DNA from 2 places in the Sorangium sp. So ce1335 genome. Region 1 is predicted to be linked to the other one. Evidence: riboswitches for the same ligand, from Rfam matches in the RefSeq annotation. Region 1 holds a riboswitch; the other holds the start of a gene.
The links. Region 1 has a riboswitch for cobalamin ahead of WMF24_RS01765 (energy-coupling factor ABC transporter permease). Riboswitches for the same ligand answer to the same signal wherever they lie in the genome.

Region 1 (11,886 bases):
CCTTGATCTCGAGCACCCGGAGCAGGCGCTCGGCGTCGCCGTCCGCCTCGTAGAGCGGCTCGAGCGTCTCGGCCGCGTCGCGCCGCGCGTCGTCCCGCTCGAGCATCGCCTCGAGCGCCGCGCGGCAGCGCGCGTTCGACGGATCGAGCGAGAGCGCCTGGCGGTACGCCTCCAGGGCGCCCGTCGCGTCGGCCTGGTGCAGCCGCCGCACGTCGCCGAGCCGCGCCAGGAGATCGAGCCGGGCGGGCGTCTCCACGGCGAGGGAGAGGTCCGTCTCCAGCGTCTCGGCGAGGTCGACCCAGCGCTCGTCGAGCTCGTAGAGCTCCTCGAGGGCCGCGAGGGTCGGGCGCTCGGGGCCGAACTCGTCGAGCACCGCGCGCCAGGCGTTGATCGCCTCGGGCACGTCGGCGAGCTTCTGCGCGAGCGTCTCCGCCGCCTTCGTCATCGCGCGGCGCCGCTCCTCGCCGTCCGCCGTCGACTGCTCCCGCGCCCGGAGGATGCCGACGAGCTCGCGCCACTGCGCCGTCCGCTCGTAGAGCCGCTCGAGCGCCGCGAGCGCCGCCGTGTCGGCGCTGTCGTCGCCGAGCCGCGCCTGCCAGGCCTCGATCGCCTTCTGCGGGTCGTCGAGCACCGTCTCGTACAGCGTGCCGATGCGCTCGTAGAGCGACCGCCGCGTCTCGGGGTCCTCCTCGAGGCGCACCTCGATCGCGAGCACGCCCGCGAGCGCCTGGTGCTGCTCCTTCGCCGCGTAGATCCGGCCGAGCGCCTGCGCCGCCGGGATCACCAGCGACGGGTCGGTCGGATCGATGGCGAGCACGCGCCGGTAGACCTTCTCGGCCCTGTCGGCGTCGCCGAGCTGGTCCTCGCAGATCCTCGCGACTTCCATCAGGATCTCGCCGCGGATCGAGGGCGTCCCGCACGCGTCGGCGGCCGCCGTGAGCACCTCGGCGACCTGCTCGTGCTCCCCGAGGCGCCGGCCGATCTCGATGAGCCGCTCGCGCGCCGCGAGGTCCTCCGGCTCGAGCGGCAGGAGCTCCGACAGGCTGGCGAACGCGCCGGCGTCGTCCTTGAGCCGCTCGTCCTGGAGCACGCTGACCCGGCGGAGCAGCTCGCGCCGCTCCGACTCGGACTCCGCCCCCTCGCGCCGGATCTCGAGCACCCGCACGAGCTGCCGGATCTCGTCGCGCGCCTCGTACACCGCCTCGAGCACGCGCGCCGCCCGGAGCCGGAGCGCCCCGATGTCGAGCAGCCGCTCGACGAGCTCGCGCGCCTTCGGGTCGTTCTGCCGGATCCTGAGCACGTCCTCGAGGTGGCCGAGCGCCCCCTCGGGCTCGTGGAGCCGGTCGAGGTAGATGCTGCCGAGCGACAGCTTGATCTCCACGCTCTCCGACTCGGTCGCCGTCTTCAGGCGCTGCTCGAGCAGCGCCGCGAGGTCGCGGAAGCGCCCCTCGCGCTCGTAGAGCTTCTCCAGCGAGTCGAGCGCCGCCGTGTAGAACGGGTCGAGCTCGAGGATGCGCTCGTAGTAGCCGATGGCCTTGGCCGCGTCGCCGATGATCTCCTCGGCGATCAGCGCCACCTCGTTGAGCAGCTCGATGCGCTCGGCCTGGTCGGTCGTGCCCTTCGCGGCGCGGTCGTAGAGCTCCTCGAGCTCGCCCCAGCGCTCGGCCGCCGTCAGGATCTGCTTCAGCCGCTCGAAGGCGCGGTGGTTGTTCGGGTCGAGGTTCAGGACCCGCTCCAGGTACGGCCGCGCCCCCTCGGGGTCGCCGAGCTGCTCGTCGTGCAGGCTCGCCGCGCGCTCGCACAGCTCGACCTCCACGGCGCTCCCGAGCACCTTGTCGCCCTCGGTGCGCCCCGCGACGAGGTGCACCCGGTAGGCCTCGGCCAGGTCCGTCGGCCTGCCCGCGCGCCGCGACAGCTCCGCGGCGCGGTCCCAGAGCTCGAGGTCGTCCGAGAACTCGTGGAGCGCCCGGAGCATCGCGTCGAACGCCGTCCCGGCCGCGTGGAGCTTCGTCTCCTCGACGTCCGCGAGCGTGACGTAGAGCTCACGCCGCCGCGCCGGATCGCGCTCCGCCTCGAGGATGACCCGCAGGGCCATGGCCTCGCGCCGGTGGTTGCCGGTCTCGGCGTACTCGATCGCGAGCACCCGGGCCGCGCGCACGCGCGTCTCCGGGCGCTCGACGAGGCGCGAGAGGACGGCGATCGCGTCCGGGTCGTGCGCCGCGAGGTCGAGCGCGCGCACCGCGGCCTCGAAGGCGTCCGTCGGCCGGTCCAGCCGGTCGAGGTAGAGCCCCGCGAGCTCGATCTCGCGCCGCGCGCGCTCGTCGCCCTCGCTGACGTCGCGGTGCGTGGCCACGATCTCGGCCGCGGACTCGTACTCGCCCGCGGCGATGAGCAGGCGCGAGAGCACCCGCAGCGCGTCGACGCGCCCGGGCGTGAGCGCGATGACCTTGCGCAGGAGCTCGATCGCCTTCGCCGGGTCGCCGAAGACCTCCTCCTCGAGCGTCGCCCACTCCTCGAGGATCTCGGCGCGCGCCTCGCCCTCGACCTGGCTCGCCCTGAGGTCAAAGAGCCACCGCAGGTCCTCCTGCCGCTCGTTCGCGCGGAGGAGCGCGTCGAGCGCCCGCACCGTGCTCTCGTCGGACGGGTCGTCCTCCACGAGGCCGCGGTAGACGGTGACCGCCTCGTCGAGCTTGCCCATCTCGCGCGCGTACACCTCCGCGAGCTTCAGCCGCAGCGTGCGCTGCACGTCGGTCGGGACGAACGTCGCCGTCCGGAGCCGGCCCTCGACCGCCTCGACGAACGGCCCCCAGGAGCCCGCCGCCCGGGACCAGGCCTCGAGCAGATCGAGCCCCTCCTCGTCCGGCTTGAGCTCGTAGGCGCGGCGCGCGTAGCCGAGCGCGCTCGGCTTGTCCGAGAGCGGGCCGCCCGTCACCGCCGCCAGCTTGCGCAGCATGCCGACCTGCGCCTCGGCGTCGTCCGTCGCGTCGAGGAGGATCTCATAGAGCGCCGGCAGCCGGGCCCACTTCTCCTCCTCCTCGTAGATCGGCACGAGCGCCGCGGCCGCGCGCGCGTCCCTCGGCGAGACGCTGAGCACGCGCTCGTACGAGCGCGCCGCGCGCTCGGGCGCCTTGAGCTGCTCCTCGAAGATCCGCGCGGCGCGGAACGAGATGTCGAGCTTCGTGGCCGGGTCGGTCGCCTTGTCCGCCGCGCCCGAGAGGAAGTCGACGAGGCCCTCCCAGTCGTTCTGCGAGGCGTAGAGCTCCTCGAGCCCGTCCCAGTCGCCCGCGGCGAAGTACGCGTCGCGCAGCACGCGGAGCGCGCGCGCGTGCCCCGGCGAGATCGTGAGCACGCGCCGCCACGTCCGCGCCGCCGCGGCCGCGTCCTTGAGGCGCTCGGCGTACACGGCCCCGAGCTTCTGCAGCGACACGAGCCGCGCCGCGTCGTCGGGCGCGAGGTCGACGCGCCGCTCGAGCACCTCGGCGACCGTGGCGAAGTCCTTCTCGCGCTCGGCCTGCTTCTCCAGCGCGTCGAGCACCCCGGGGGCGTTCGGGTCGAGCTCGAGGATCCGCTTCTGCAGCGCGATGGCGTCCGCGCCGCGGTCGAGCCGCTCGGCGGCGAGCTTGGCCATCTCGCCGAGCAGCTCGATCTTCGCGGCGCCCTCGGCGCTCTCGAGCTTGCGCTCGTAGAGCGAGTAGAGCTGCGGCCAGGCGCGGCGCTTCAGGTAGAGCTCCCGGAGCTTCTGCTGCGCCTCCTCGTCGATCGGCTCGACCGTGAGCAGCGCCTCGTACGCGGCGATGGCGTTCTGCACGTTCGAGAACTGGTCGAACCAGCGCCGCGCGACGGCGCGGTAGAGCCCCGCCTTCTCGGCGCGGCTCTCGGTCAGCTCGGCGAGGCGCTGCTGGTACGACAAGAGGTCGCGCCAGCGCCCGAGCGACTCGTAGATGCGCGTGAGCTCCCGGACGGCGTCGACGTCCTTGTCGTCGAGCTGGACGATCTGGGTGAGCACCGTGACGAGCGCCGCGTCGTTCTTGGCGCGGTCGCGGTAGATCCCGGCGATCTCGCGGAGCACGGCGACCCGGCCGGCGACGTCGTCGGCGGGCGTGCGCTCGAGGTCCTGCCGGTGGAGCTCGACGAGGGCGTTGTACCCTTCCGTCTGGAGGTAGAGCCGCTTCAGGGCGTCGCGCGCCTGGCGGTTCTCCGGGTCGGTCCGGAGCACCGACTTGTACTGCTCGATCGCCTTGGCGGCGTTCTCCTGCGACTCGGCGAGGCGGGCGAGCTCGGTGGCGATCGCGCGCTTCTCGGCGCCGTCGGGCAGGGCGCGCTGCGCGTCCGTGAGGATCGTCGTGAGCCGCGGCTTGTCGCCGCGCTGCTCCAGGACCTCGCGGTAGAAGTTGAGCATGCCGGCGTGCGCGGGGTCGGCGCGCCGCACGCGGTCGAAATAGGGCTCCGCCGCCTGGGGCTGGCCGCGCATGCGCCAGTGGACCATGGCGATCTGCACGAGCATCCCGAGCTCCTCGCCCGGCTTGACGCCGCCGCTGCGGAGCTGGTCCTCGTAGAGGGCGACGAGGCGATCCCAGTCGCCCGCGGCGGAGTACGCCTCGGCGAGGAACGAGAGCGCCTCGGGCTGGCCGGGCGAGAGGTCGAGCACCTCCTCGTACGCCGCCACGGCGCGGGCCGGGTCGCTCAGGTGGGCCTTGATCGTGCGCGCGGCGCGGACGCCCGCGGCGATGCGGTCTTCCTTGCTCTGGGCCTCGGCCTTGACGAGCGACTGGACGCGCACGACCGCCTCCCAGTCGCCCGCGGCGGCGAAGGCGATCTCGGCGAGGCTCGTGGCGCGGCGGTTCTTCGGGTCGAGCTTGAGGGCGAGGTCGAGCAGCTCGGCGACCTTCTCGCCGAGCTCGGCGCGGCCGTAGCGGTAGCCGATGTCGGCGGCGCTCGTGTAGAGCGCGCTCTGGAAGGCGCCGTCGGTCGCGCCCTCGGCCTCGGCCACGTAGCGGTCGACGAGGTCGCGCCACCGCTCGCGCTTCGAGGCGTCGGTCTCGAGCGCCTCGGCGGCGGTGTCGTCGTCGGGGCGCAGCTCGAGCAGCCGCTTGTAGGCGGCCGCGGCGCGGTCCACGTCGATGAGCTCCTCGTGGTAGACGCGGGCGAGCTCCGCCTGCATCGCGGGCTCGACCGCGCTCCCGGCGGCGAGGGCGATCTCCAGCTCGAGCAGGCGGGCGACGGCGTCCCACTCGTGCCGCTGCTCGTGCCGCGCGCGGGCCGCGCCGAGCAGGCGCTCGACGTCCCCGGCGCCCGCACCGTTGCTCGGGGCGGTCACGGCCTCCGCGAGCTCGTTCCAGGCCGCCTCGTTTTCAGGCTCATCCTGCAGGCGCCCAAGGGCCATCCGAATCGTCTCAACGCTCATCGTCTCTCCGCGGACCTCGCGAATTCGGTCGGGTCCGTTCACGGGCCGGCCGAAGATACCCGGCCGGACGACACGGTTTCAAGGATCCTCGGCCCCGCGGGTCTGGAAGCGCGGGCGAAGCTCTCGCGCGCTTCTGCGCCGGGGACGTCCGCGGGCCGCGGGGCGGCGGGGCGGCGCGACGTGGACGCCGGCGGTTCACCGCGGTCGCGGCATCGGCTATCAACCGCGGCATGGAAGCTACGACGATCAAGCGCTTCGGGGTGATCGGCGCGGGTCAGATGGGGCGAGGCATCGCCCAGGTCGCCGCGGCCGCGGGCCTCGAGGTGGTCCTGTGCGACGTCTCGAGGGCGCTGGCGGAGTCGGGCAAGGCTCAGATCGCCGCGATCCTCGCGAAGCAGGTGGAGAAGGGCAAGATGGCCGCGGAGGCGCGCGAGGGGCTGCTCGGCCGCATCGCGGTGGCCGACGGCATCGCCGGGCTCTCGGGGGCCGACCTGGCGGTCGAGGCGGTGACCGAGAGCTTCGACGTGAAGAGCGGGATCTTCAAGCTCGCCGACGCGGCGCTGCCGAAGGGGGCGATCCTGGCGTCGAACACGTCGTCGATCTCGATCACGCGGCTCGCGGCGGTGACCAGCCGGCCTGAGCTGGTCATCGGCATGCACTTCATGAACCCGGTGCCGCTGATGAAGCTCGTCGAGCTCGTCCGCGGGGTGCAGACGTCGGACGCGACGTACGAGGCCGTCCGGGCGCTCGCGGAGGGGCTCGGCAAGACGGTGATCACGTCGAAGGATCAGCCGGGGTTCATCGTGAACCGGATGCTGATCCCGTTCCTCAACGAGGCGTGCTTCGCCCTCCAGGAGGGGCTGTCGACGCCGGAGGACATCGACGCGGGGGCGCGGCTCGGGCTGAACCACCCGATGGGGCCGCTCGAGCTGGCGGACCTGATCGGGCTCGACACGGTGCTGTCGATCGCGGAGGTGCTGCACCGGGAGTTCGGGGACTCGAAGTACCGGGCGCCCACGCTCCTGCGGAACCTCGTGGCGGCGGGGTGGTACGGGAAGAAGAGCGGGCGGGGGTTCTACGTGTACGACGCCAAGGGGCAGAAGAGCGGGCGGGCGGTGTAGGTTCGTTCCTGCGGGGGAGCCAGCGGGGGAGGGGATGCCGCGCGAGGGGGCCGGCGGGGGGCCCTCCCACAAACTCGCGCCTCTCGGGGGGCTATTGCCGTGGGCGCGGGTGGGGCGGTCCGGGAGGGAGGCGCGAGGAGCGGGCCGGCGCTCGGGTTTGTGGGGCCCTCCCCCGCCGGCCCCCTCGCGCGGCACCCCCTCCCCCGCTGGCTCTCTCCGAGGAGCGGGTGGGGGTGGGCTGCGGCGCGAATGACGGCCTCGGGCGCTGCAGATCGGCACACGACCCGCCTGAGAGCGACCCGTGGCTGGAACTCGATCGACCACAGCGGGAGATGACAGATACCGCAGGTGCGTTGGGGGAATTCCTCGTCTTCACCAGCAAGTCCACGAACAAGGCACGTGGCGCACATCAGCATCGGTGTTGCACGGCGGGCGCTTCCCCCCGGCGCGGCGCGCTGCTAGCCACCGGGCATGACCGCTCAAGAACAGCAGCCGGGGGTCCCTGCTCGCGGTACCCTCCAGTTCGTCGCCGTCGAGCGCACGGGGCACGTCGCCACCGTGACAATCCAGCGGCCCGACAAGCTCAACGCCCTGAACCCCGCCGTCCTCGGCGAGCTCACCACCGCCTTCCAGGAGCTCCTCGCGCCCGCCGAGGGCGACGAGGTCCGCGCGGCCGTGCTGACCGGCGCCGGCAAGGCGTTCGTCGCCGGGGCCGATATCGCCGAGATGGCGACCATGAACAGCATCGCCGCGAAGCGGTTCGCCGACGCCGGCCACCGGCTCGCCGACCTCATCGAGAGCGCCCCGTTCCCCGTGATCGCCGCCGTGAACGGGTTCGCGCTGGGCGGCGGGTGCGAGCTCGCCCTCGCCTGCGATTTCATCTACGCGGCCGAGGGCGCCAGGCTCGGACAGCCCGAGGTGAACCTGGGCGTCATCCCCGGGTTCGGCGGGACCCAGCGATTGCTGCGCCGGGTCGGCATCGGCCGCGCCCGGGAGCTCGTCTATTCAGGAGACATGATCACCGCTGAACAGGCGCTCGCCATCGGGCTCGTCAACGCCGTCTTCCCGGCCGCCGAGCTCCTCCCGCGCGCCCGCGAGGCCGCCCTCAAGATCGCCTCGCGCGGGCCGCTCGCCGTCGCGGCCGCCAAGCGCGTCCTCCTGCGCGGCGAGAGCCTCGACCTCGCCGCCGCCAACGAGCTGGAAGCCCAGGCGTTCGCCGCGCTCTTCGGCAGCGAAGATCAAAAGACGGGAATGAAAGCGTTCCTGTCGAAATCGCAGGCCGCATTCACCGGGAAGTAACCTGACGGCAATCGAGGGCAACTGACGGCAACCGAGGACAACCGACGGCAACCAACAGCTCACCAGAAAAAAAGACCGCGCATCATGCCGGAGGGGGGGCCAACATGAGCGCGGCAGGGGGACCGCGGAGGAACACCGGATGTCCGCCGCGGTGCGCAAGAAAGACCGCATGCGCTCCGGGCTGGGGGGGGCTGCGCCGGCGCGCATGCGGTGAGAAGAGTGTGGCACCCGGGCGCCCGCTGTCGATAACAAAGTGCAAGGCGTGCGCGCCGATGCGCGAATCGAGCACGCCGCGATGACAGCCAGGCGACCGCGCGACGCGCATTCGCCCGATTTCCCGGAATGCGCGTCCGGGCCGGGCATACCCATCCACAACCGACAGCGCTCGATGGGACGAGCTCGCCGGGTTCCGAGAAAAGACAACGCCAAAGCCCGCCGGCCACGTCAATCCGCGTCCTCCGGACGTCACAACGACGCAGGATGGCAGGGGCCGGACGCCGGCTTATGTAAGTAAAGAGCCAGGACGAACAGAGCGCGCTCCAACGAGAAACGTACCGACCGAGGCCGAACGACGCGAAACACGGGACGGCGCGCTCCAGAAAGGACACCGGGCAGGAGCGTCCAGGCACGGCGATTGTAAAGTGTGTTTACCGCGGAAGCAGGAGGGATAGAAACTGACCGATTGCCCCCGGTGTGTTCGTCTCGGTCAATTTCGCGGCCTGTGCCACGATTCGATTGATAAGGAGGAGCCCGGGCCATGACGCCGCCTGTTCGCTCAGCGGGCGGAACAACGAGCGCGCGGCGGACGACGGCAGCGGCGGATCGCCCGCTCGCGGCGACGCGGCAGCGACAGGGCACGGACGAGGGCGAGCGGCCGGCCCGTCGGATGAGGGGCCCGGACGGCGCAGGGCACGCGGGACGGCGGGAGAGGGCGCGTTCGGGGTGCCAGCGAGCGCGGAGTCACCGTGCGCCGCGTCGGCCATGCGCCGCAGCGGGGGCGCGCCGCGTCGGCCACGCGCCGCAGCGGGGGCGCGCCGCGTCGGCCACGCGCCGCAGCGGGGGCGCGCCGCGTCGACCACGCGCCCCATCCGCCCGGCGCCGCGTCGGCCATGCGCCGCAGCGGGGGCGCGCCGCGACCTCCTTGACGCCGGGCACGAGACGGGCCTACCGAGCAGCCATCTGACAATCCATTTCCTCGGGTGCCCTCGCGGGCATAACAGGGAAGCCGGTGCGAAACCGGCGCGGTCCCGCCACCGTGAATGGGGAGCTGCATCCGGAGACCACTGGGCCTCGTGAAGAGGCCTGGGAAGGTGGACGCAGCGCCGGGAGCTCGAAAGGCCCCCTGAACCCATGAGCCGGGAGACCTACCCGAGTCCCACGAGGTGCAGTTTGCGCACGTCTTCGTGGCGTTCGGGTGCGGACTTCACCCGGAACGCCGAAACAGGTCTCCCCGGCCGCCCCTTGTTCCTCTTTGCCGTGTTCCTTGCCGCGTCGCTCGCGGCGAGGCCCGCGGCCGCGATGCACCTCGCAGAGGGCGTCCTGCCGCTCGGGTGGTGCGCTGCATGGAACGCGCTCGCCCTGCCGTTCGTCGCCGTCGCCCTCCACCTGCTCCGGAAGCGCACCCAGCAGGACGCCTTCTACAAGCCGTTCGTCGGCCTCGTCGCCGCCGCCGTCTTCGCGATCTCGTGCATGCCCGTGCCGGTGCCGACCGCAGGGACGTGCTCCCACCCGTGCGGCACCGGGCTCGCCGCGGTGCTCATCGGGCCCTGGATGACCGTCCTCGTCACCGTCGTGGCGCTCCTCATCCAGGCCCTCTTCCTCGCCCACGGCGGGCTCACGACGCTCGGCGCCGACGTCGCGTCCATGGGCATCGCGGGCGCGTTCACCGGGTACCTCGCCTTCCGGCTCGCGCGGCGCTGCGGCGCGAGCCTCTGGGTCGCGGGGTTCCTCGCCGGCGTACTCTCGGACTGGGCGACCTACGCGACGACGGCGCTCGAGCTCGCCCTCGGCCTCGCCGGCGAGGGGTCGGTGGGCTCGATGTTCACGGCCGTCGCGCTCGCCTTCGTCCCCACCCAGCTCCCGCTCGGGCTGCTCGAGGGCGCCATGACCGCCGGAGCCCTCGTCTTCCTGCGCGCCCGGCGGCCCGACATCCTGGACCGGCTCCGGGTCGTCCCGCTGCCCGCGGGGGCGTCGTGAGCCGGCGGCCGAGGCTGCGCCGGTCGGCCGCGCTGCCGGCCGCCGCGCTGCCGGCCGCCGCGCTCCGGCTCGCCGCGCTCCGGCTCGCCGCGCTGTCGGCCGCCGCGCTCCGGGGCGCCGCGCTGCCGACCGCCGCGCTGTGGCTCGCCGGGTGCGGCGGCGCGTCCTGGGACGGCGTCGACGAGGCCGTGGTCCGCCGCATCGCCGAGGACGCCGGGCGCCACGACACGGGGCCGGTCTTCGGCCTCGAAGGCGACCTCCTGCTCTTCGCGTTCCTCTGGGCCGGGCTCCTCGCCGGCTTCGCCCTCGGCTACCTCTCGCGCGTGCTCTTCGTGGAGCGCGCCGATCAGCCCGCGGGCAAGCCCGGCGGCGAAGGGCTCCGTGCAAAGTGACCTGCCCGCGCGCACCCGCGCGCGGCTCCGCGACGTGGACCCGCGGCTCCGCCTCGGCGCCGCCGTGGCGGCGTGCTGCGTCGCCGCGGGCGCGCGCTCGCCCTGGACGCCGGCCGCGCTGCTCCTGCTCGCGTGCGGCGCCCTCCGGCTCCAGGGCATGACCGCGGGCGACACCCTCCGCGCCTTCGCGCCCGCCGCCTGGATCGGCGGCCTCGCGGCGGCGCTCGCGCTCGCGCTCACCCCGGGCGAGCCGCTCCTCGCCGGCGCGCCGTTCCCGCTCGACGCGCTCACCCGCGAGGGCGCCCGCCGCGCCGCCGCCCTCGGCGCGCGCGTCCTCGCGGCGGCCGCGGTGCTCCGGTGGCTCTCCCGCGCCGCCGCCCCCGCCGAGATCGAGGCCGCCCTCGCCGGCCTCGGCGCGCCCGCGGCGCTCGTCGAGCTGCTCGCGCTCGCGCGGCGCTTCGCCGGCGTGCTGCAGCGCGCCGCCGACAGCGCCTTCAGCGCCGCCGCCCTCCGCGGCGGGTTCTCGCGGCCCGCCGCCGCCGCGCGCTCGGCCGGCGCGATCGCCGGCGTCGTGGCGCTCCGGACGCTGGAGCGCTCCGAGCACGCCGCCGTCGCCATGCAGCTCCGCGGCTACAAGGGGAAGCTCCCCGTCGCCGACCGACGGGCGAGCGCCCCCGCCGCGAACCTCGCCTTCACGGCCGCCGCCGCCCTCGGGCTGACCCTCTGCGTGGCCGCCGGGGGCGCGGGGTGAGCGCGAACGCGATGCGCGCGCCGGCGATCGCGCTGCGCGCGCCGGCGATCGGCTACCGCGGCGCCGAGGCCGTCCTCCGCGACGTGCGCCTCGACGTCGCCGAGGGCGAGTCCGTGGCGGTGCTCGGCGGCAACGGCGCCGGGAAGACCGCGCTGCTCCGCGCGCTCGTCGGGCTCCTCCCCGCGCCCGGCGGCGGCGTCGAGATCGCCGGCCGCCGCGTGGCGTCGCCGTCGGACGCCGTCGCGGCGGGCGCCGCGCTCGTGCTGCAGGACCCGGACGACCAGCTCCTCGGCGCGACGCTCCTCGACGATGTCCTGTTCGGCCCGAGGAACCTCGGGCTGCCCGCCGCCGAGGCGCGGCGCCGCGCAGAGGCGGCGCTCGCCGCCGTGCAGATCGCGCACCTCGAGGGCCGCGCGATCGAGGCGCTCAGCTTCGGCGAGCGCAAGCGCGCGTGCATCGCCGGGATGCTCGCGATGCGGCCGCGCGTGCTCCTGCTCGACGAGCCGACCGCGGGGCTCGACCCGGAGGGCGAGCTCTCGCTGTGCCGGACGCTGCGCGCGCTCTCGGAGCAGCAGGGGACCACGCTCGTCACCGCGACGCACGCGGTCGACCTCGTGCCGCTGTTCGCCACGCGCGCCGTCCTGCTCGGCGACGGGCAGGTCCTCGCGGACGGGCCGCCGCGGGAGGTCTTCGCGCGCGGGGAGCTGCTCGCGCGGGCGCGGC
Region 2 (11,886 bases), 900 kb from region 1:
GGATCTCCTCGCGCTCCAGACGGAACGCGTCGAGCGCCAGCCGGTATGCGCGGGGATCCGGCTTGTACGTCCTCGCCCGGTCGGTGCTGAGCACGTGCTCGAACAGGCCTCCCAGGCCGGCCGTCTCGATCGCGGTGTCGAGCATCCGCGGCGTGAAGTTGGACAGGAACGCGAGCCGGACGCCCGCTTCCTTGAGCGACCTCAGCGCCGGCGCGGCGTCCGGCCACGCCCGGAGATCGAGGTAGGCCCCGAGGAGCCGAGCCCGCTTCTCCTCGCCGAGGTTGATCTTCAATAGCCTCTCGGCGAACACCAGCGCATCCCCGGTCACCTGCCAGAAATCCGCGTACTCCCCCGAGGCGATCCGGAGCCACGTGTACTCGAACTGGCGGGTGCGCCAGGCCTCGCTGAGCAGGGCGCCCATGCCCGGGGAGAGCTGCTCGGCCAGCGCGGCGACCGGCCGGGGGTCGAGGACAGGAAAGGCGTCAAAGGCGACGGCCCTGATCTTCGAGCGCGCCGGCGGCGGCCGCGCCGACCCGCGCTCGGCGGCGCACGAGGCGGTCATGGCGAGCGGGGCGGAGCTCAGGAAGCCGGTTGCGGTGATCCCGGAGAGAAGGTCGAGAAACTCACGGCGACGCGAAAGCATGGTGACCTCGATCGGGTGATCCGGTGTGACGCCCTCGAAGGACGCGAGAGCGGGGGAGCGCGCCGAGCATGCATGCCCCGCCGTTGTCGCGGGATCCGCCATCGCCGTATACTCGCCATGCATCCTCGCATGACGCGGCGCGCTCTCCGGCAGCGGCGCCCCGCGCGCCGGAGCCATGCTCGACTGGGACGACCTGCGCTATTTCCTCGCCGTCGCGCGGCACGGCAACCTCTCCGCCGCCGCGCGCGCGCTGAAGGTCACGCAGCCGACCGTGGGGCGCCGCATCGACGCGTTCGAGCGGCGCCTCGGGGCAAAGCTCTTTCTGCGCTCGCCGTCCGGATTCGCGCTCTCGGCCGCGGGCGAGAGCATGCTCGGGCACGCCGTGCGCATGGAGCAGGACGCCCTCGCCGCCGAGCTCGCCGCCTCCGGACGCGACGCGGGCCTGAGAGGCCACCTGCGCGTCACCGCGTCCGAGTGGCTCGCCGTCCGCGTCCTCGGGCCGCTGCTCGTCCCGTTCGTCGCGCGCCACCCCGCCATCTCCGTCGACCTCATCGCGGACGCGCGCTGGCTGAGCCTCCCGCGGCGGGAGGCGGACATCGCCCTCCGCCCCGCGGCGTTCGAGCACAACGAGGTGTTCCAGCGCGAGATCGCGCGGATCGGGTTCGGCCTCTACGCGTCGGAGACCTACCTCGCCGAGCGCGGCACGCCGGACTTCGAGGCGCAGTGCGAGGGCCACGCGCTCGTCACGATGAGCGACGATCCGCCGGCCGTCGCCGACCTGCCGTGGCTCCGCGCCGTCGCCGGAAAGGCCCGCGTCGCCGCCCGCACCAACGGCCGCGAGGCCCAGGCGACGATGGGCGCCGCCGGCGTCGGGCTCGTCTGTCTGCCGCGCTACCTGGGCGACGCGACGCCGGGCCTGCGCCTCCTCTCGCCGCCCTCGCCGCCGCCCGAGCGCGCGCTGTGGCTCGGGGTGCACCGGGATGCGCGCGCCGTGCCGCGCGTGAAGGCGCTCATCGCGTTCGTCGTCGACGCGCTCGCCCCGCTGCGGCGCGCCCTGCGGCCCGAGCCGCCCCCGGGGCCCGTCAGGTGACGAGCGCCCGGGCTACGGGACGCCGCTGATCTGACACGCCCGGTGGTCCTGGAAGGGCTCCGTGCAGACCTCCTTGAACGGCGTGTCGCACGCGGACTCGCTGGAGCTCAGGCACTCGAACAGCGGATCGATCCACCGCGCGATCTGCGCGCAGGACGACATCGACGAGATCTGGATGCCGACGCTCAAGCAGTCGAAGTACGGCGCCGTCAGCGCGTTGCAGGGGCGCGGCACGGTGAGCAGGGCCGCGCAGGCGTCGCGGCAGCCGTTCGCCGGGCACGCGCGGTCGAACAGCGCGCAGAAGGCGCCGCACGAGGCCATCTGCGCCTCGACCGGATCCACGCCGCCGGCGCTCGACGACTGCGGGCCCGCGCCCGCGGTCGTCGGCCCCGCGCCCGTCGTCGGCTGCTGTGGGCCCGCGCCCGCCGTCGCGCCGGCGCCCCCGGACCCCTCGTCGCCCCCGGAGGGCCCGTCGACGACGACGTTCCCGCCACACGCGCCCGCCCCCGCGAGCGCGAGCGCGAGCGCGACGATCGATGCGAGGCCCGCCGCAAGCAGCGTCGTTCTCATGCCCGGCGATACTACACCGGAGCGGGTGGGGCAGGGGAGCCGGCCGCGGCGCGCGGCCGGCCGATCACTCGACGGCCTGCGCCTGCTCGATCGCGTCCTCGCGGCGCTCGCGGCGGTTGCACGCGAGCACCTTCTTGCGGACGCGCACCGCGTCGGGCGTGACCTCGACGAGCTCGTCGCCGTCGATCCACTCCATCGCCGTCTCGATCGTGAGCAGCCGCGGGCTGGCCAGGAGGACGTTCTCGTCCTTGCCGTGGTTGCGCACGTTCGACAGCTTCTTCTCCTTGATCACGTTGACGTCGGTGTCGTTCGGCCGGTTGTGCTCGCCGATGATCATCCCCTCGTAGACCTCGACGCCGGGGACGATGAAGAACATGCCGCGGGGCTGGAGGTGGTGCAGCGCGTACGGGGTCGCCACGCCGGCGCGGTCGGCGACGATGGCCCCGGTCGGGCGGCGCATCATCGGGCCGCCCCAGGGCGCCCAGCCGTCGAACATCGTGTTGAGCAGGCCCGTGCCGCGCGTCGCCGTCAGGAACTCGCCGCGGAAGCCGATGAGCCCGCGCGAGGGCACCCGGAACTCGAGGCGCGCGCGCCCGAAGCCGGGGTTCGTCATCTTCACCATGCGGCCGCGGCGGGTGCTGAGCCGCTCGGTCACGATGCCCACGTAGGTGTCCGGCACGTCGATGACGACGAGCTCGATCGGCTCCATCACCTCGCCGTTGATCTCGCGCGTCACCACCTCGGGGTTCGATAGCTGCATCTCGTACCCCTCGCGCCGCATCGTCTCGACGAGGATCGCGAGCTGGAGCTCGCCGCGGCCGAGCACGACGAACGTGTCCGGCACTTCGGTCGGCTCCACCCGGATGGCGAGGTTCTTCATCGCCTCGCGCTCGAGCCGCTCCTTCAGGTGGCGGCTCGTGAGGTACTTCGACTGCTTGCTCTTGCCCGCGAACGTCGACGTGTTCACGCCGATCTTCATCTTGATCGTCGGCTCCTCGACGACGATCCGCGGCAGCGCCTCGGGCTGCCCCAGGTCGGCGATGGTGTCGCCGATCGTGACCGAATCGAGCCCCGCGATCGCGATCACCTCGCCCACGCTGGCGCTCTCGACCGGGACCCGCTTCAGCCCCTCGTAGGCGTAGAGCATCTTCACGTAGCCGCGCGACTGCCCGCCCTCGGCGAGGAGCGCGACGTCGGTGCCGGACCGGGCCGTGCCTCGGACCACGCGGCCGACGGCGAGCCGGCCCACGTAGTCGTCGTGCGTCGTGTTGCAGACGATGACCTGGAGGGGCCCGTCGGGGTCGCCCGACGGGCCGGGGACGCGCTCGAGGATGGTCTCGAAGAGCGGCTCTAAGTCGGTGGCCTCGTGCTCGAGCTCGCGCTTCGCCTGGCCGAGCTTCGCGACGGCGTAGAGCGTCGCGAAGTCCTGCTGCGGATCGCTCGCCTCGAGGTCGCAGAAGAGGTCGAACACCTCGGAGAGCACCTCGTGGGCGCGCGCGTCGCTGCGGTCGATCTTGTTGATGACCACGATGACCGGGAAGCCGCGCTGGAGGCACTTCGAGAGCACGAAGCGCGTCTGCGGCAGCGGGCCCTCGGCGGCGTCGACGAGGAGCAGCGCCCCGTCGGCCATCATCAGCGTGCGCTCGACCTCGCCGCCGAAGTCGGAGTGGCCGGGCGTGTCGACGATGTTGATCTTGACCCCGCGGTACCGGATGCTGGTGTTCTTCGCGAGGATGGTGATGCCGCGCTCCCGCTCGAGGTCGTTCGAGTCCATGACCCGCTCGGCCACGACCTCGTTCTCTCGGAAGGCGCCCGACTGGCGGAGCATGTGATCGACGAGCGTCGTCTTCCCGTGGTCGACGTGGGCGACGATGGCGATGTTGCGGAGATCATTACGGGGCATATACGGCGGCGGCCGTGTAGCACGCGACCCACGGAGGAGCGAGCCCATCCTCGCCAGAGCCCGAACGTCCGGCCGGCGTGGTGAACGCGGCGCGCGGCGCGAAGGCGAATCACGCCAGGCGCCAGGTTGCGCGGTGAGCGGGCGGAGTGAGCGGGAGCATTGACAGCCGGAGCGGCGCCGACCTAGGTTGCGCGGCGTGCTGGTGCCCGGGTCCTTGCCCGGGCTGAATAGGGAACCCGGTGAAAATCCGGGGCTGCCCCGCAGCGGTAAGCGAGAACGACCTCCACGACGAGCACTGGCCCGACGAGGGCTGGGAAGCGGTGGACAGTAGGGAGTCGGCCCCGGCCGAGACGCTCGCGAGCCCGAAGACCTGCCAGCGCCCGGCGGTGGGGAGACATCCGGCGTCGGCTTGACCTGGGAGCCTCGAGGGAGGCGGTAGGTCCGAGCCGCCGCAGCCGTTCGCGCGCGTCCCGGAGTCCGACCCGCCCCCCGCGCGGCCTCCCGATCGCCCGCGGGGGCGAGAGGTCGGTCCGGCGCAGCGCGCGACGGATGCGCCTCTCTCCTCGCGGTGCCCTGCGCGAGCGGCCCGACGCCGCCCTGCGCGATGCAAGCGAAGGAGGACGCGCATGCGGCGCGCGACGATCACGAGGCGAAACGGACATCGGCTTTCACGCGACGGGCTCGCGGCACTCTCCATCTCGCTCGCCATCGCGCCGCTCGCGCGCGCCGAGCTCGCGCGGGCCGAGGGCGAGGCCCCCGAGGCGCCCGCGGGCGCGTCGACCGAGGGCAGCGCTGGGGCGTCGACCGAGGGCAGCGCTGGGGCGTCGACCGAGGGCAGCGCGGGGGCGCCCGCCGGCGCCGACGCCCCGCTCGAGGTCACCGTGCAGGCGGAGAAGCCGGGGAGCGAGGCCGCCTCGCGCGTGTCCGTCGGGCACCGCGAGCTCGAGCTACGGCCGAGGCTCCGGGCGGGCGACATCGTCGAGGCGGTCCCCGGGCTCTTCGCCGTGCAGCACGCCGGCGGCGGCAAGGCGAACCAGTACTTCCTCCGCGGGTTCGACGCGGACCACGGGACCGACGTCGCCTTCTCCGTCGACGGTGTCCCGGTCAACATGGTCAGCCACGGGCACGGGCACGGGTTCACCGACCTCTACTTCGTGATCCCGGAGCTCGTGACCGGGCTCGACGGCACCAAGGGCCCTTACTACGCGAGCCTGGGCGATTTCGGCACCGCGGGCGCCGTCGACCTCCGCTTCGCCGAGAAGCTCGACGAGAGCCTCGCGCAGCTCAGCCTGGGGCAGTACGGGATCCAGCGCGGGCTCGTGATCGCCTCGCCGGAGCTCGGCGACGCCTGGCGCGCGGTGGCCGCCGCGGAGGTCTACCGGAACGACGGGCCCTTCCTGAACCCGGAGCGCCTCGAGCGCTTCAACGTGTTCCTGAGGGCGACGCACGACATCGGCGCCGCAGGGAAGATCCAGATGACGTGGATGTCCTATGGATCGACCTGGTACGGCTCCGGCCAGATCCCCGCGCGCGCCGTGTGCGGCGAAGGCGAGCCGGGCCAACCGAGCCCGCCGCCGCCCGCGCCGGGACAGCCGCCGTGCATCGATCACTTCGGCGCGGTCGACCCGACCGAGGGCGGGGCGACGGAGCGGCACATGGCCTCGCTCGCGTACTCGACGGCGTGGCGGGACGCCGACCTGAGCGCGATGGCGTACCTCGTCCGCTACCGCTTCACGCTGTACTCGAACTTCACCTTCTTCAGCGAGGACCCCGTCCACGGCGACCAGATCGAGCAGAACGACGACCGCGTCGTCGGCGGCGCCGATTTCCGGCTGCGCCGGCGCTTCGAGCACCGCGGGGTGAAGCTCACGACGTCGCTCGGCGCGCAGATCCGCGCCGACGCGATCGACAAGTCGCTCCACCACGACGTGGCGCGCGAGCGCATCGAGGAGCGGGGCAGGGCGCACGTGGACGAGGGCCAGATCGGCGTGTACGTCGAGGAGGACGCCCGGCTCCGTCGCTGGCTCCGCTTCGTGGCGGGGCTGCGCGGGCAGTGGATCGACGTCAACGTGGAGGACCGGCGCGAGGACCTCGGCGCGACAGGGAGCCGGTCGAGCGGCTTCCGGGGGCAGATGCAGCTCTTCCCGAAGCTCACGGCGATCGTGTCGCCGGTCGAGGGCCTCGATCTGTTCGCGCACTACGGGCGGGGCTTCCACTCGAACGACGCCCAGGGCGCGGTGCTGGGGCAGGGCGGGGCGACGCTCATCACCCCCGCGACGGGCTACGAGGTCGGCGCGAGGGCCACGCCGCTCCGCGGGCTGACGCTGAGCGCGGCGGGGTTCCTCCTCGATCTCGACTCCGAGCTGGTCTGGAGCGGCGACGCGGGCGCGACCGAGCCGTCGGGGCAGACGCGGCGCTACGGCCTCGAGGTCGGCGCGCGCTACCGGCTCGGGAGCTGGCTCTTCGCCGACGTCGACGCGACGTTCACCCGCGCGCGGTTCCGCGCGAACGCGGGCAACGGCAGCGCGGTGGCCCTCGCGCCGACCCGCACGCTGACCGCGGGCGTCGGCGTCCGCCCGACGGTCGGCGCGTTCACGCCGTTCGCCGCGCTCCGGGTCAAGGCGATCGGCGCGCGGCCCGCGACCGAGGACGAGTCGCTGACCGCCGAGGGGTTCACGGTCGTCGACGCCAACGCCGGGCTCCGGTGGAGGGACGTCGAGGTGGCCGTGGACGTCCAGAACCTCCTCGACACGACCTGGCGCGAGGTCCAGTTCGCGAGCGAGTCGCGCCTGCCGCACGAGCCGGCCGCCGTCACCGGGATCCACTACTCGCCGGGGTGGCCCTTCACGGCGATCGGGCGGGCGACGCTGTACTGGCGGTGAGGGGGACGCTGCGCTCGGGTCCGCGTGGCCGAGCGCGCGACGTGGCGTGCGCGAGGGGGACGCGCCCATGACGTTGGTGGAAGCGGCGGCGGAAGTAGCCAGGCTCGCGACGCGTGGTGCGCGCGTGTACCGTTCGCGCAGCCATGCCGACGCCCCGCGACGTCTTGCTGCTGCTTCCCCGGTCTGCGCTCGCTGCCTTGGCCGATCGCTTCGGGGTCGACCTGCCCGACCGGCGGAAGAAGGCGGCGATCGTCGACGCGATGCTCTCGGCGCCGGGGCTGCAGCTCGATGAGCTGCTGCGCGGTTTCCGCCTCGATGAGCTGAAGGAGCTTTGCCGTGCGCTCGGCCTCGACGCGCGCGGACGTGACAAGGCCCTCCTCGTCGCGCGTCTGCTCGACGATCGCTCGCCTCGGAGCGCGGCGCGTGGCGCTCTGGGGACACAGAGGGGTTCAGCGTCCAGGGGTGGCTCGGGGAGCGCAGCGCGAGACGGTCGGCTGACGAAAGAAGAGATCGTGGGCCGCCTGCTCGAGGCAGACAAACTCCTCCGGCACGCGCTCGGTCCGAGCGGGCAGCATCGGATGACGATCGCCGTCCTGCTCCTACTGAAGCGTCTGAACGACGCGGATCCCTCCACGCTCAACATCGCGGTGCCTGCCCGGGCGCGATGGGCGACGGTGGAAGCGAGCCTTCCGGCGGTCGACCTGGCGCTCAACCGGGCCTGTGCAGCGCTCGAGGAGAGCAATCCGCCTCTTGAAGGCGTGCTCTCCTGGCTTGACTTCACGGACGAGCGACGTCTCGGGGATCGCACGGAGCGCCTTCGCCTCCTGCACGAGCTCCTCCGGCTCCTCTCGGGAATGTCGCTTCGAGACGGAGATCTGGCCACGCCCGACACGCTGGGGCGTGCCTTCCAGGTGTTCCTCGAGGAGGTGGACCTCCGGGACGCCAAGCGCGCCGGTGGGCCCCACCCCACGAGCGCGGTCGCGGAGCTGATGGCGGAGCTGCTCGCCCCGTCCGAGGGAATGCGCATCTACGACCCGGCGTGTGGCTACGGCACCTTGCTGGTCGCATGCGCGACATACGTCGCGCGCCGTGGCGGAGACGGGCGAAGCCTCTCGCTCCGCGGTCAGGAGAAGAGCGTCGAAGCCTGGACGCTCGCCAGGATCAACGTGCTCCTGGCCGGTCTGCCGGACGCACAGATCGACAGGGGCGATGCGCTTCGCGATCCGCGCACCTCCGTGGACGGTCATCTTGTGTCTTACGACCGCGTCCTCTGCGTTCCGCCGGTCGGCCTTACATGGTGGGGGCATGACGTGGCGGAGCGCGACCGCCATGCGCGTTTTCGGTACGGTGTTCCCTCTGGAAATCGAAGCGAATTCGCGTACTTGCAGCATATGATCGCTAGCCTCGGCCCTGCGGGGGTGCTGGCGATGCTGGCGCCCGGCGGCGTGCTGTTTCGCGGAGGAACCGAGGGCGAAATCCGCAAGAGAATGCTGCAGGACGACCTCTTCGACGCGGTGATCGGGCTCCCTGCCAACCTGCTCCACGCGACGAGGGGCCCCGCCGCGCTCCTCGTGCTGAGCCGCCACAGGCCGGCGTCGAGGAAGCGGAAGGTGCTCTTCATCGATGCATCGCGAGGGTTCCAGGAGGAGCGCAGGAGGAACCGGCTCGGGCCCGAGGATGTGACGAAGATCGCGACGACCTTCCGGTCGGCCAGCGACATTGCCGGGTATGCGCGCCTCGTCGATGTCGACGAGATCGCGGCGAACGGGTTCAGCCTGGCAGTGCGCCGGTACGTCGACGTCGACGCGCCGCCGATCGACCAAGGGCCGGTGCAGATGTGGCGCCGCGTCGAGCTCAGGAACTACCGCAGCATCGCGGAGGCTAGCGTCGATCTGGCCCCCTTCACGGTGCTCGTCGGCCCGAACGGCAGCGGCAAGTCCAACTTCGCAGACGCCATCGTATTCGCGCGCGACGTCGCGACGGACGCCGCGACCGCGGTCGAGAGGCGCGGCGGCATCGCCGGCATCAGGCGCTGGCAGCCGGCGGACGAGGATGACCGAACCGAGGTGCACGTGGACATTCGCGCCGCAACGTCGCGCGAAGCCCTCGAGACGGACTACCTGCGTCACCGGTTCACGATCCGGGCCGCAGGCGACGGATCCTGGGCGTTTCACAACGAGATCATCGAGCTCTTCGTCCGAGGCGCCCCGGTGCTCTCGGTCGAGCGGACGCCCGAGGGGCTGGAAGTGGAGACTGAACCGGAGAAGCGTGTGATCTCGAGCGGGAGCGCCCCCCCGCTGAGCGAGACCGCGAGCGCCATGGTGTTCGCGCGCCAGCTTGCCGACTTCACCAGGGCCACAGCGCTCCGGAACGTCACGCGGATCCGGCTCGACGCCGAGGCCATGCGAAAGCCGCAGGTCGCGACCGAGAACACGCGCCTGGACGAGTCGGGAAGCAACATCGCCGTGGCGCTCCGGAGCCTCGACGCCGAAGGACAGGCGCGCGTCCTGGCCGCCATGCAGCGGATCGTCCCGGACCTCTTGCGCATCGCCGTGGAGGCGTTCGATCGATTCCTGCTCCTCAAGTTCGAGCAGCGCCAGCCTGGAGGGCACGTGGCGCGGTTCTCGGCGAGCGAGATGTCCGAAGGCGCCCTGCGCGCGCTCGGGATCCTCGTCGCTGCCCAGCAGATGACCGGGGACGAGCTCCTGATCATCGAGGAGCCCGAGGTCGCGATCCACGTCGGAGCCGCCCAGCTCCTCTTCGACGTGCTCAAGGACGCGTCGACGAGGGGATCTCTGCTCATCACCACGCACAGCGCCGATCTGCTCGACGCCGCGCGCGAGGAGGAGATCCTTGTCTGCTCGTACCGCGACGGCGTGACGCAGATAGGTCCGCTCTCCTCGGCGCAGCGCGACGTGGTTCGACAAGGGCTGTTCTCTGTCGCCGAGCTGATGCGCTCCGAGCCGCTGCGGATCGAGGGGGAAGAACCCGCGAGCGTCCAGCTCTGAGCCCGATGAAGCGACTCGTCTGCATCGTCGAGGGCAAGGGCGAGGTCGCCGCGATCCCGAACCCCTGCATGCGGATCCTCCGCCAGCACCTCCTCGATACGGCGTGGATCGTCGATCAGGATCCGATCAGGCACCCTCGCGGCAAGCTGGTCGACGAGACGGTCCGAGGTCCGCTGCGCCGCTGTCACGCCGACGGACTGCGCCGCGCCGTGCTGCTCGCGCGGCAGACGTGGAGGGCCGACGCGGTGCTTGTCCTGTGCGATGCGGACGACGATTGCCCGGCAACGTGGGGCCCGGATGCAGCGCGCGCCATTCAGGTGCTCATGCCTGGCGATGCCGTGATGGCGGTCCGCGAGTACGAGACGTGGTTGCTCCTCAATTTCGCGGAGGATGAGCTGCGGCGGGTTGGAGCCCCCACGCCGGAGAGCGAGCGCGGCGCCAAGGAAGTGCTGAGGCGGCTCGTCCCGGGCTACCTGCCGACGACGCACCAGCTGAGCGAGACCCGGAGGCTCGACATTGCCCTCGTCCGCAAGCGATCCGACAGCCTCGACAAACTTGTCCGGGCGCTCGCAACGATCTCGGGCATGCCCCTTCCGGGACGCTGACACGGTCGCGCTGTCCTCCCTCCCCCGAGGGCATCCCGCGAGCCGCCGCACGAACTCGCGCTGTAAGCTCCGGCCGGGCGCCGCCGTTCCGAGGAAGCGCGCCCCGGCTTCCCCGCCGAGGCGCCGCCACGGAGGGCTTCCATGCTGTTCCGCGTCCGCGCATCGCTCGCCCGTCACGCTCCGCGGAGGCGCCAGGCGCCCGCCGCGCTCCTCCTCGCGCTCGCGGTCGCCGCCCTCCTCGCCGTCACCGGCTGCGGGCCGCGCCTCGTGCCGTTCACGCACGAGCTCCGGGTGCAGCACGGCCTCACCGACCGAGACGTGAAGAACCTCCAGTTCTACGTCTCGCACGAGGTCGCGCTGCGCCGCGAGCTCACGGCCGATCGCTCGGAGATCACGAGCAGCCACAAGCTCCTGCTCGTCTCGGGGAAGGTCATCGAGGAGGTCGTCGTCGAGGAGCGCACGCCCGGCGTCGTCGTCGACGCGCGCGCGGGCGTCCTCGCAGTGAGCTTCGAGCCCGGCGCGTCGCTCGCGTTCTCCGCCGCCCCCGAGCCCGAGCCCCCCGCGCCGGCGTTCCTCGGCTTCGCGACCCCGCCCGAGCCGTTCCCCGGCAACGCCGCGCCGCTCCTCGCAGGCCCGAGCCCGGCGGGCGAGGGGGGCAGCTTCGGCGGCAACTACTGGCTCGCGGCCCGCCCCGGCGGCGAGGTCCGGTACCAGGGCAAGGTGTTCACCGCGATCGAGGGCAGCCTGCGCGCGCACCTCCTGATCGACGCGGACGCGCTCGAGGAGGTGGTGGAGAGCCGAAAGGTTCTCCCCGGCGTGCGCCTCTCCGGCCGGTGACGCGTCACGTCGCGCGCAGGTGGTGCTTGATCGCCTCCACGAGCCAGTCCCACTCCGGCGCCCGCCCCGCCGCGGCGGCCTCGCCCTTCATGATCGCGACGAGCTCCCAGTAGCGCGACGCGCGCGGGTCGTGCGTGCTGAACCGGTCGAGCAGCGACGCGCGGAACGCCGCGTCGGCCGGCTTGCCGGACGCCGCGGCGAGCCCCGAGACGAAGCCCTCGACGACCGGCGCCGCCTCGGCGGACGACGGCGCGACGCCGCGCTCGCTGGCGTCGCGCGCGGCGCGCGCGGCCTCCTGGTTCGCCCGCTGGTAGGCCACCAGATCGAAGCCCCCGCTCCACGTGTCCG

Region 2: linked by a shared signal. The riboswitch ahead of WMF24_RS05045 (TonB-dependent receptor) and the one ahead of WMF24_RS01765 (energy-coupling factor ABC transporter permease) in region 1 are both predicted to bind cobalamin.

Annotation. Positions count from the first base shown of each region.
Region 1 is NZ_CP150363.1:498,309-510,194, reverse strand. Features, by position in the region: gene WMF24_RS01780 (tetratricopeptide repeat protein) at 1-5,383, opposite strand, end outside; gene WMF24_RS01775 (3-hydroxyacyl-CoA dehydrogenase family protein) at 5,635-6,525, shown strand; gene WMF24_RS01770 (enoyl-CoA hydratase/isomerase family protein) at 6,997-7,824, shown strand; cobalamin riboswitch at 9,005-9,210, shown strand; gene WMF24_RS01765 (energy-coupling factor ABC transporter permease) at 9,343-10,020, shown strand; gene WMF24_RS01760 (hypothetical protein) at 10,017-10,412, shown strand; gene WMF24_RS01755 (CbiQ family ECF transporter T component) at 10,402-11,163, shown strand; gene WMF24_RS01750 (energy-coupling factor ABC transporter ATP-binding protein) at 11,160-11,886, shown strand, end outside.
Region 2 is NZ_CP150363.1:1,399,305-1,411,190, forward strand. Features, by position in the region: gene WMF24_RS05025 (haloacid dehalogenase type II) at 1-643, opposite strand, end outside; gene WMF24_RS05030 (LysR family transcriptional regulator) at 819-1,733, shown strand; gene WMF24_RS05035 (hypothetical protein) at 1,746-2,303, opposite strand; gene typA (translational GTPase TypA) at 2,368-4,254, opposite strand; cobalamin riboswitch at 4,390-4,598, shown strand; gene WMF24_RS05045 (TonB-dependent receptor) at 4,833-7,088, shown strand; gene WMF24_RS05050 (N-6 DNA methylase) at 7,286-10,096, shown strand; gene WMF24_RS05055 (hypothetical protein) at 10,165-10,701, shown strand; gene WMF24_RS05060 (DNA-directed RNA polymerase) at 10,843-11,538, shown strand; gene WMF24_RS05065 (MerR family transcriptional regulator) at 11,543-11,886, opposite strand, start outside.